DNA from 3 places in the Deinococcus malanensis genome. Region 3 is predicted to be linked to each of the others. Evidence: riboswitches for the same ligand, from Rfam matches in the RefSeq annotation. Region 3 holds a riboswitch; each other region holds the start of a gene.
What was found. A riboswitch is a leader RNA that binds a small molecule or an ion and turns the genes downstream of it on or off. The one in region 3 is predicted to bind cyclic di-GMP.

Region 1: it holds a riboswitch for cyclic di-GMP, as region 3 does, so the genes downstream of both, IEY49_RS18330 (hypothetical protein) here and IEY49_RS15720 (glycoside hydrolase family 16 protein) in region 3, are expected to answer to the same signal.
Region 2: it holds a riboswitch for cyclic di-GMP, as region 3 does, so the genes downstream of both, IEY49_RS05390 (hypothetical protein) here and IEY49_RS15720 (glycoside hydrolase family 16 protein) in region 3, are expected to answer to the same signal.

What each region holds. Positions count from the first base shown of each region.
Region 1 is NZ_BMPP01000021.1:4,238-7,489, reverse strand. It holds gene IEY49_RS18330 (hypothetical protein) at 70-1,575, opposite strand; cyclic di-GMP riboswitch class I at 1,968-2,043, opposite strand; gene IEY49_RS18325 (sensor domain-containing diguanylate cyclase) at 2,349-3,252, shown strand, end outside.
Region 2 is NZ_BMPP01000003.1:310,944-314,195, reverse strand. It holds gene IEY49_RS05400 (carboxypeptidase-like regulatory domain-containing protein) at 1-379, opposite strand, end outside; gene IEY49_RS05395 (hypothetical protein) at 405-1,199, opposite strand; gene IEY49_RS05390 (hypothetical protein) at 1,290-1,874, opposite strand; cyclic di-GMP riboswitch class II at 1,939-2,022, opposite strand; gene IEY49_RS05385 (alpha/beta fold hydrolase) at 2,603-3,252, shown strand, end outside.
Region 3 is NZ_BMPP01000015.1:8,508-11,759, forward strand. It holds gene IEY49_RS15715 (PAS domain S-box protein) at 1-708, opposite strand, end outside; cyclic di-GMP riboswitch class I at 1,849-1,924, shown strand; gene IEY49_RS15720 (glycoside hydrolase family 16 protein) at 1,940-3,127, shown strand.

The sequences.
Region 1 (3,252 bases), on a different contig from region 3:
AGATGCTGAAGTTCAGTGGTTCACTACTTCCCAAGGGCTGCTTGGGCGCCGCGAAGACGAGCACAGGGGTCAGGGAGAGTAGCGAGTGCCTGCCGTCCCGTGTGCCCTCGCTTCCAGTAGCTCCACAGCGGCCGTACTGGCCGCCGCAGTCAGACGCCACTGCGCCGTGACTTCACCTGCTGTCAGAGTCAGACTGTAGCGCCCTCCATTTTTGACGGAGTACAGGGTCAGGGCGCTGCCATTGACCTGGAACGTGACCGCACGGTTTGCCAGTTCAATTCGTACGTGTACAGGCGCGGTCCCCAGACCTGCGTCAGGACGAGAGCGTGCGGTTTCGCTGTTGTTGATAAAGAGGCGCCAGACTTTGGTGTGCTCCTCCCGGCGCAACTGAATCACCTTGGGAGTGGTCGCGGCCGAGGTAATGCCTACTGCAACTCCGTCATGGGTAGGAGTTCTGGGCTGACGGAACTTGACTGCGAGCGAGACTGGGTTGGCGTACCGTAGAGGCTGACTGGCGTACGACCCTCCTGCGTCAAGGTTCACGCCAGCCGGCAGGGGAGTGGTGCCATTCAGGCCATTGATCTTCCCGTCGGTCACTTGACCATCGACCAGCGACACCGGAGCTTCTCCCTGGCTGGAATATTGGTTCGTAAACGCCTGGGCAAAGACTGCGGCTGCCGCAGAGGCCCGGCCTGATCCGTCGATCAGCCCGAAAGGGTTCCGGTATGCTCCCGGAACGTGGTCATAGGCCGCCCACGCAATCAGGCCGGAAAACCCGTACTTTTCCGCCCAGTAGACGCTTTCTTCTACAGCACGCTTCTGCATTTCGGGCGTACTCGGCGTGGTGGGCCGTAACCCGAGCGGCAGATCCCACTGCATGCCAGGTACGATCATGCCACTGTCGTCATTGTAGGAAGGCCAGCCCAGTTCCGAGAGAACCATCGGCTTGCGAGCAATGTTATGGTCGCTGATATACCGGTAGATGGTAGCGGGGACAGCATAAGGCCAGAAGCCGTTGTCTGCCCACAGGTAGCTGTTGAAAAACAGCGCGTCAGACAGGTCGTAGATCGACTGGTGGCCCACAGGCGCACCTTCGAACTTCTTGAAGGTATTGTCGAACGCGGCACTGTTGACATACACGCCCAGATGCGGCGCCTCGTCTTTGATCACCTGCTTTAAGCGGCCCATCCAGGTCAGGATTCGGCCCGCGACCTCGGGATCTGCCCACGCGCCGAACCCGTCCGGCTCGTTCTTCAGATTGACGCCGTGTACATTGGCTTTGGCTGCCAGCATCCGGGTCACCCAGCGGGCGTAAGCTTCATGGTAACCGTAGTTTGTCTCCAGTGTGGTCCAGTCAAATCCGCCATGTTCCAAGGTCTCCATCTCCATAAACAGGGTGGGGACGACGTCCAGACCTTCGGCGCCTGCGAGGTCGATAAAGCGGCTGACTGTCTGTAAGCGCGCATCATTGAATGTGCCCTTTCCATCTGTAAATCCGAGTTGTCCCCAGGCGCGGTATTCATGGTCGTAGAAAAGGAAGACGCGCACCGTATTGATGTTCAGTTCCCTCTTCATCTGCTGAAGATCAGCTCGAACCTGTTCGTCCGTCAGCTCTCCGCGTTCGTATTCCCCCCACCAGGAGGGATTCCTTGCCAGCCGTGGCCAGTACATTGCCCCTTTCATTGGCGCTCCCGTACTGGTGAGCTCAGAGGCGGTCATCTGAGACCACTGAGCACCAACAGCACTGGTCACTTCGGTTGGGCGGGTGGGCGCACTTGTACACGCTGTCAGCATCAGGCCCATAAGTAACAGGGCTTCCGACAGAAACACCTTGCCCGGGCGTTGTTCCCAATTATACTTCGGTGTGGCCCGGCTGCTAAGGCGATACCGCTGGCACAGGCCACGAAGGGCATCGACAGGCAACATAGAGTTGAATACGTAACGGATGCCCACAAGGCCTCCCTTCTTTCGGTAGCTCAGCCGACCACTGGGGTCCCGGAAGCTTTGCGTCACCACCTCACAGTGGTTTTGCCGTTGTCGGTTAAGAGAGACAGGCCAGGAGGCTTGTCACCTTGCACAGATTAGAGAAGTGTTGATGACGCTCCCCTTACACCTGGATAACGTGAAGTTCGCTGGTTCACGGGCCGCTTCTCACGTAAGGTCGATACGGACGTCTGGTTTGAAGGCAGCTTTGAGTGCCTTCTGAGGATATGGCGTTCAGGCGGTCATTTCGGTGGTAAGGGAGCGATGGGTTCGAATTCAGTCGCGCTCAACCACCGAAGTGTTGGTCTGTCTTTTCCGCCGCTGACGCAAGAATCATGTCAGGTAGGCTGCTCTACATTGCCAGCATGTCGAGCGCTCCTCAGCCTGAACAGGAATACGCCCGGCTCCTGGACCTTGCCCGGTACGACATTCTCGATACAGCCCCTGAGAAGGCTTTTGACCGCATCACCCGACTGGCAGCCCGGACTCTGCGAGCGCCTTCAGCCGTTCTGAATTTTGTGGATCAGGATCGGCAATGGGGAAAGTCGTGTTTCGGGACGACCGACAGCACAGCTCCGCGCGAGCACTCGTTTTGTGCCTGGACCATCCTGAGCGACGAGGTCCTCACGGTGGCGGATGCCCGCCAGGATCAGCGTTTTCTGGATAATCCGCTGGTCCTTGGGAGCCCGAGTATCCGGATGTACGCGGGCGCACCACTCACCACGCCCAGTGGACACCGTATCGGCTCCCTGTGCGTGTTCGGTGATGCGCCCCTTGACCTTGAGCCGGCGGACCTGGAGGCCCTCCAGGATCTCGCAGCGTTAGTCATGGATGAACTCGAGTTGCGGCTGCACAACCGCGCACTTCAGTCCCAGGTGAGCATGCAGGGCCAGCAGCTGCAGGAATTGCGCCAGTTGGTGACGCACGCCCAGGTTCTGGAAGACATCAACAGGCTGCTGGACGCCACATTGAGTCCTCAGGAGGCCACCCTGGAAGTCTCGCGCCTGATCGGAACAGCCATTCACGCGGACTGGACCGGACTGATGGCTTTTGAAGCGGACACCATGACCGTTCAGGTCGCCCACCACCAGCCTGACCTGAACCCAGCCCTGCTGGCATTCGCGGCGCGCCTGCCCGACCTCGCGGGCGGCGTGACGCGTTCCCTACGAAACACGAAGCACACCACTTATCTCGAGGACTACCCGCAGCATCCCCTGGCACTGCCGGAAGGGGTTGAGGCTGGGCTCAAGTCAGCCGCGTGGGTGCCAC
Region 2 (3,252 bases), on a different contig from region 3:
AACTGTCGCTCGCATTGAATGAAGGAGGATCGACCGCTACAACACGTACACGCTGATCAGTCGGCACATTGAATCGCATTACTGCCGATGAATCACTCGTCTGAAGGGGCAGTTCAATATGTCCTGCTGGAAGCGATGCTGGAGGTACCAGTGTCAGCAGTTCAGTGTGTGAACTACCAGCAGGAACCCTGAACGACAGATCCCCCACAAGCAAAACCCAGCCTGCTGGAAGTTCCAAATTCAAGGATTCCGTGACGTCAACCGTGCCGGGATTTTTGACTGTTACAGGGAAGGTAACGGGCGTGCCACCCTGCAGGGCGACCGGTACTGCTGAGACATGTATCGGTAAGGCACTTGCACCTGATAGCAGCATGCCCAAGACCACCAGCGTAGCCCGGCGCATATCATTCCACAGTTACGTTGTACCGCGCACCGACCACGCCGCTTTCGTCGTCGGCAAGGATGAGCACCTGGTACTTACCTGGCTTCAGCCCGTTGATGGCGTGTGTTTCCAGAACGCTCATGCCTGGGAGCACGCGGCGTTGACGACCGTTGAGTTTCAGGACCACGGTGCCATTGCTGTCGTAGACTTCCACGCGGGTGTTGGGCAGCGCGAGCCGTTCGCCTTGATTGCCGAGTTCCACATCGAGCTTCAGCCCTTCCGAGGTTTTGGAAAGGTTGGGATTTTGGAACTTGAGCTTCGCCTGTCCTCCGGGGAGGTTCACGAAAACCTGAACGGCATACTGCGTCATCTCGCGAATAGTGATTGAGCTTTTGCCCGCACTGGCTGCGGTCTTTTCGACGGTGCCTCCCTGAACGAGGATTACGCCCCAGTGGGTTCCCGCTGCAGCGTTCGCAGGAATATTGATGCGGTACGGGACGTTCAGTTTTCCATGAGCCGGAACGGTGACGACGCTGCTGGGTAATTCGAGCCAGGAGGTGTTGCTCCTGTTCAGCGTGCCCGGCTTCAGGTAAACCGCTCCAGCTTGCGGATCGGATTTTACGTCGCTCAGGACGAGGTGCGCTTGCTCATCCTTGCTGCCGGGATTGGTGAGAGTCAGAATGCCTTCGATGACGTTCCGACCGGGTTTGACGTCGTATTGCGTGACTGGGGCGCTGGCAACCTGCACTTGAGCCTGGCCTACGCCGACGACCGTGAGCAGTGCGAGAGCAACGAAGTGAGAACGGGTTGTGTGCATAGAGATCCTTTTCAAGCGACAGAAGAGCCTGCTCTTCTGTCGCTTGAGCTCGCCGTGGGTTCAGGCGAGGGGCACGTTGTTCGGCGGCGGTTAGAAGCCGGTGCCGATGGTGTAGGTGAGGGTTCCACCGAAGCTGTCGAAGCCACTCGTCGCCTGAACGGAGTAGCCGACCGTGGCGGTGGCGCTGTTCGTGTACTTTGCAATGCCACTGATCAGGGCAACGTTGCTGAATTTGGTGGTGGTGCTGTCGAACGTTAGGGTGGTCCCGGTGCCTGCATTGACATTGCTTGGGGTGAGCTTCAGGGCGACATTGGCGGGCATCGCCGTTCTCCCGCTGTCGAAAGCCCAGCTGACCACGATCTGCCGCGGACCGGCGACGCTTTCCTTCTGCGTCGAGTAGGTGAGGGACGCGCTGCCGGCGTCAACGAAGGTGTTGCTGTAAGCGTAGACTGTGGTAAGTGCACCTGCAGGACTAGCGGTGTTGGCGAAGTTCAGGTTCGCACCGACGAAGCCGCCGCTCACGGTCAGCGTATCGACACCGGAGTTCGTAACAGTCAGCGTGCCGTCCGCCGTGCTCGTCGTGTCGCCGCTCGCAGTGCCAGTTGTGGTTTGTGCACCGGCAAATCCAAACGCGCCAAGGACGAAAGCTGCAGCAAAAGCATTAAGTTTACGCATGTAGATACCTCTTTTAGACACCCGTTGTGAGTGTGAAGAGTTCTCCTCTGTCTGATAGAGGGAACGGACGAAAAGCCGGTCGCACCACTTGCTCCCCCCGTCCCAGGTGCCCGATTACAGGGCGGGGTTCTTCGCGTCTCTCCGTCAGAGGCTTTTCTCTGATCGAAGTACCTGGAGTATAGGGAAGACTTCTTACTTGCCGCTTACAATTTTGAGATTCAAGTGGGTTAATGCTGAGGACCCGTTTAATGAATATCTTTGAGTTCATTGTTGTCAGCCGATTAAAGGCGCCTAAGTTATGAGCAAGGAGGACCAGGCCGACACAAAGCCGCAGTGAGGTCTTACGGAAGCAGCTGACCGATCAAGGCCTCAGCCTGAATCAGGTTCGGTGGCTCACACCCCGGCCGCAGTAATGCGACAGCTTCTGGAATGTGATGGGCCACTTCGGTTTTTACGGCTGTCCAGCTTGCATGAAGTGTCACAGTTGCCTCCTTAGGCTGGGTGGTCCTGACTGCGTAGATAGCGTGGCCTGAACAGGTCTAGGTTGAGTTTGCTCATGCGCACGAGCAGCTCAGGCAGAAAGTCGATTGCCTGGGCTTCCAAGTCCGCCCCGCGATACACCAGGCAGGCCGCGCACGCACAAAGAAGCCATCCGCGGCGTAAGGTGATGTCATGCCACGGGCCAACCAGGATCAGCGTCCCTTCCCGTCGACCACTGCGAGCGCAGCATGACCTCCTGGCCCGTCCAGGAGGGCGTGTTCGAACTGGGTGACCTCCCGGTCGAGCGCGGCGGCCTTATCCCGCAGGCCCGGCTGGCCTGGCAGACCCACGGCACCCTGAACGCCGCCCGGGACAACGTCATCGTCTACCCCTGCAGCTACACCGCCACCCATGCCGGCCAGAACTGGTTGATCGGCCCGGACGGCGTGCTGGACCCGGAGCGGTGGTTCATCGTTATTCCCGACATGTTCTCCAACGGGCTGTCGTCGGGTGCGGCTGAAACTCCCGGTTACCCTGAACTCGTCACACTGAGGGATAACGTGCTCGCGCAATCCCGGCTGCTCCACGAAGTCTTCGAAATCGAGCGGGTCGCCGCGGTCTATGGTTTCTCGATGGGGGCAATGCAGGCGTACCACTGGGCGGCGCTGTTCCCTGAGCGGGTGGAGCGCGCCATCGTGGTCTGCGGCAGTGCGCGCACGGCCCTGCACAACCGCGTGTTCCTCTCCGGGCTGCTCAGGACGCTGGAGGCCGCGCCGGAGCACCTCGGCGGCGGACGCTTTGCTGCCGAGCCCAAGGCAGCCTTGCGGGCGTTCGCGCACATCTATGCCGGGTGGGGATTAAGCCAGGACTTCTACCGCGCGGAATTGTTCCGTACCGC
Region 3 (3,252 bases):
CTCAGGGAAATCGCGGTCAAGTTGCTCAGCCGTGGCAAAGACGGGCCGCCGTGTTCGAAGAGCATGAACCACGGGATAGTACTCCTGCGCCGGGAAGTTTTCCCAGCTGAGTTTGACGGAGGGCTCGTAGCCCACAGCCCCGACCAGATAGAGTGTCTGATCGTCAACAGCCTCGACCAGCGCCCCACCGTAGGCCCCCATCAGAGGAACGACCTTCTGCAGGATGGTCCGCTTCACTTCGGTGGTGGCCAGAGCCTGAGCCAGGGCCTGTTCGACCGCCAGCAGGTCGTGGTCCCGATGACTGCGCGGGGTTCCGCCATGCTCCGTGTGTCCCTGACCAGTATCCCGCAGTATCACGGCGACCCCCTGGACCTCCTTGCCGGTGTCGTACACAGGCACAACACTGCAGGTCACGGGGTGAGCTTCTGGTGCGGTCACAGCCGCCAGATCACGTCTCGCAACTCCTGTGTCGAGCACTGCTCGACAGGCTTCAACCACAGCCGGGGACACCCCGGGCATCACCTCCACCAGGGGTTTCCCTGCGTCGTGGCTGGCTGGCCGGACAGTCAGCCGCCGGAACACGGCGTTGGTATGCACGATGGCCAGATGCTGGTCCAATACTGCCAGCCCAGCCGACGTCCCCTCCAGCAGGCTATCCAGGGTGGCGAAGCCGACGCTCAGCGCGTGGCCTTCATGGGCGGGGGGCACGCGGTGATTCTAAGGCATTCATCAGAAAGATGGTCTCTTCTTGATCGAGCTGAGCGAGTGGATTTTGCCGGGCAGGACGCAGACATGGAGCCGCCTAGAGGCGGTCTTCGAGGTGGTGTCGTTCGAGGCACTCCTTCAGGGTGTTGGGGATACGACGAAGTCCAAGTTCGACCCTCCAGGCTTGTGGAGAGGTCACGCTGGCCACTGTTGACCTCTGCCTGCGCTTTTAGGAGAACCGGGGCCGCGTGGCACTCCCGAACGTACCGTTCTTGGTCCTGCTCCGAACGGCGCGGTAACGCGACACAAAGGTAGCAAGGACAGCGGGCGCCTGAAGAGTTGCTGCGCACTTTAGCGAAGGTCATCACCGAGCGAAGCCGCAGCCACGCACGTCTGCCAAGAGTCGAACCGCGCCGGTTCCCGGGCGATGCCAGCGAAGATTACTTCATGGCCCACATTCACCACAGGAGCGGTGAGTCCACTGGCCATGAAAGACAGTGGGCTGATCTGAAACAGAGCATTGATAGAGGTACGGCAGCTATCGGTGCAGAGGGACAGGCCTGCCACGCTGAGCAGCATACTCACCGGGCCCACCACAGCCCTGTGCTGCAAAGAACACGCGCTGATATTTGAGGTGGTGCCACAACAAAAACAGGTCTCCCTGGCCAGCGGGGGCAGCCGGCTGTGCTGCAGCTGCAGAACTACCGATCAGAGCAGTACGAACCAACGGTTGTCTCCCAACCCAGGCGTACAGGGCCCTGTGCAGCGTCCAGCTTCGCGCTGGTAGGCAGATGAAGCGCCACCCACTTCGTCAGACCTGATGAGGGAGTCCGATCACGAGGCAGGATCCGCCACTGTTCAAGTCTTAATTTATGAGGAGCCATTCTCGATAAACATGGTAGTTCCGAGAGGCCTTAATGAATGAGTCGTTTTTAAGGTGATTTCAGTCGGATATGACCAGGAGTCAAAACTTCCTTGCGGACTTCCAGAACGGCATTTTCGTCTATGCCATATCTATCGGTTGTGCAAAATCTTTATATCGTCACAATTGATAAAAATGTTATTAAGCTTTGTGTAAGGAGTCTGTCATTAATTTCGACTTAATCTACCGGAGGTGATGAACCCCTCTGGTTCATCTCCCTTAACCGAAAAAGGCAAATCCGTCGCGAGGCGGTGGCGCAAAGCTTCCGGAACCCTAGTGGTTGGCCGAGTTACCGAAAGAAGGGAGAATTTCATGCGTACACGTATTGCTGTCAAAAATCTGGCCCTCACCACTGCCCTGGGCCTTATGCTGGCTGCCTGCTCGAGCACCACCACTCCGGAGTCCACCGTCGAAGAGACGGCTCCGGCACCTGTTGCATCGCAGCCGAATGTGGAGGTTCAGAACGTGGCCGGAAGCTGGCGCGATGATTTCAATACGCTGGACACCGCCCGCTGGTGGGTGTCGTCCAACACCTGGACCCCTTTCTGGGCACGTGACGGCCTGAGCGGTACCTGGGAACCCAGCAACGTCACTGTGAAAGACGGCTTCCTGGTGATGAAACTGGACGTCAGCAGCAGCCTGGTGGCCCGCGCTGCCGAGCTGGCCACCAACGCCAAACACGGCTACGGCACCTACGAGGCCCGGATGCGTGCCTCGAGCAGCAGCGCCGATCCATCGGTGGCAGGCACCGGCACCAGCGGCAACATCAGCGCGTTTTTCAACTTCGTCAATGACTCGGAAACCGAGATTGACCACGAGGTCGAAGGCCAGAACCCCACCACCGACTGGATGGGCGCTTGGCAGACCACCAGCCGTCACGACTACGGTACCGGCGGCACCGGCGAGAACCTGACGCAGGGCTTCCACACCTACCGCTGGGACTGGACGCCCACCAAGATCGACTTCTATATCGACGGCGTGCTCAAGCGCACCACCACCTCCGTGGTGCCCACCGCCGAAGCGCACCTGATGCTGAACCTGTGGCCCACCAACTCCACCGGCTGGGGCGGCAAGGCTACACCTGGCACCCAGTACATGCTTGTCGACTACGTCAGCTTTACGCCGGCCACCGCGACCAGCACGCCGACAACCGCCCCTGTCACCGCCCCAACGGACGACACTGCTGCAGGCGCCCTGGCGCTGACCAAGGTCGCATCCGTATCGGGAACACTCAGCTCGACCGATACGCAGGACTGGTACACCTTCACCAGCACCGATCTGGGCGGCCAGAGTACCGTTTCCCTGACCACAGGCTGGAACAGTGACCTGGAGATCTACGCAGCCGACGGCACGACCCTGCTGGGCAGCAGCCGAAAGGGCAAAGGCAGCACCGACAGCGTGACGCTGAACCTGGCGGCCGGCAAGCAGTACTACGCCCGCGTGGTCTGGTCGAGCCGCACCCCGAGCTACACCCTGAGTGCTTCCGGCGCCATTCGCTGAAGCGAGAGTCAGGGCTTGGACGGAGATCTACAGTTTCTAGATAAAGAATGTGCTGATGACGCGAGCAAGCGGGTGGTCTTGAAGACCACCCGCTTGCTTCGATTGCGCCCATGATGAGGAGCTTC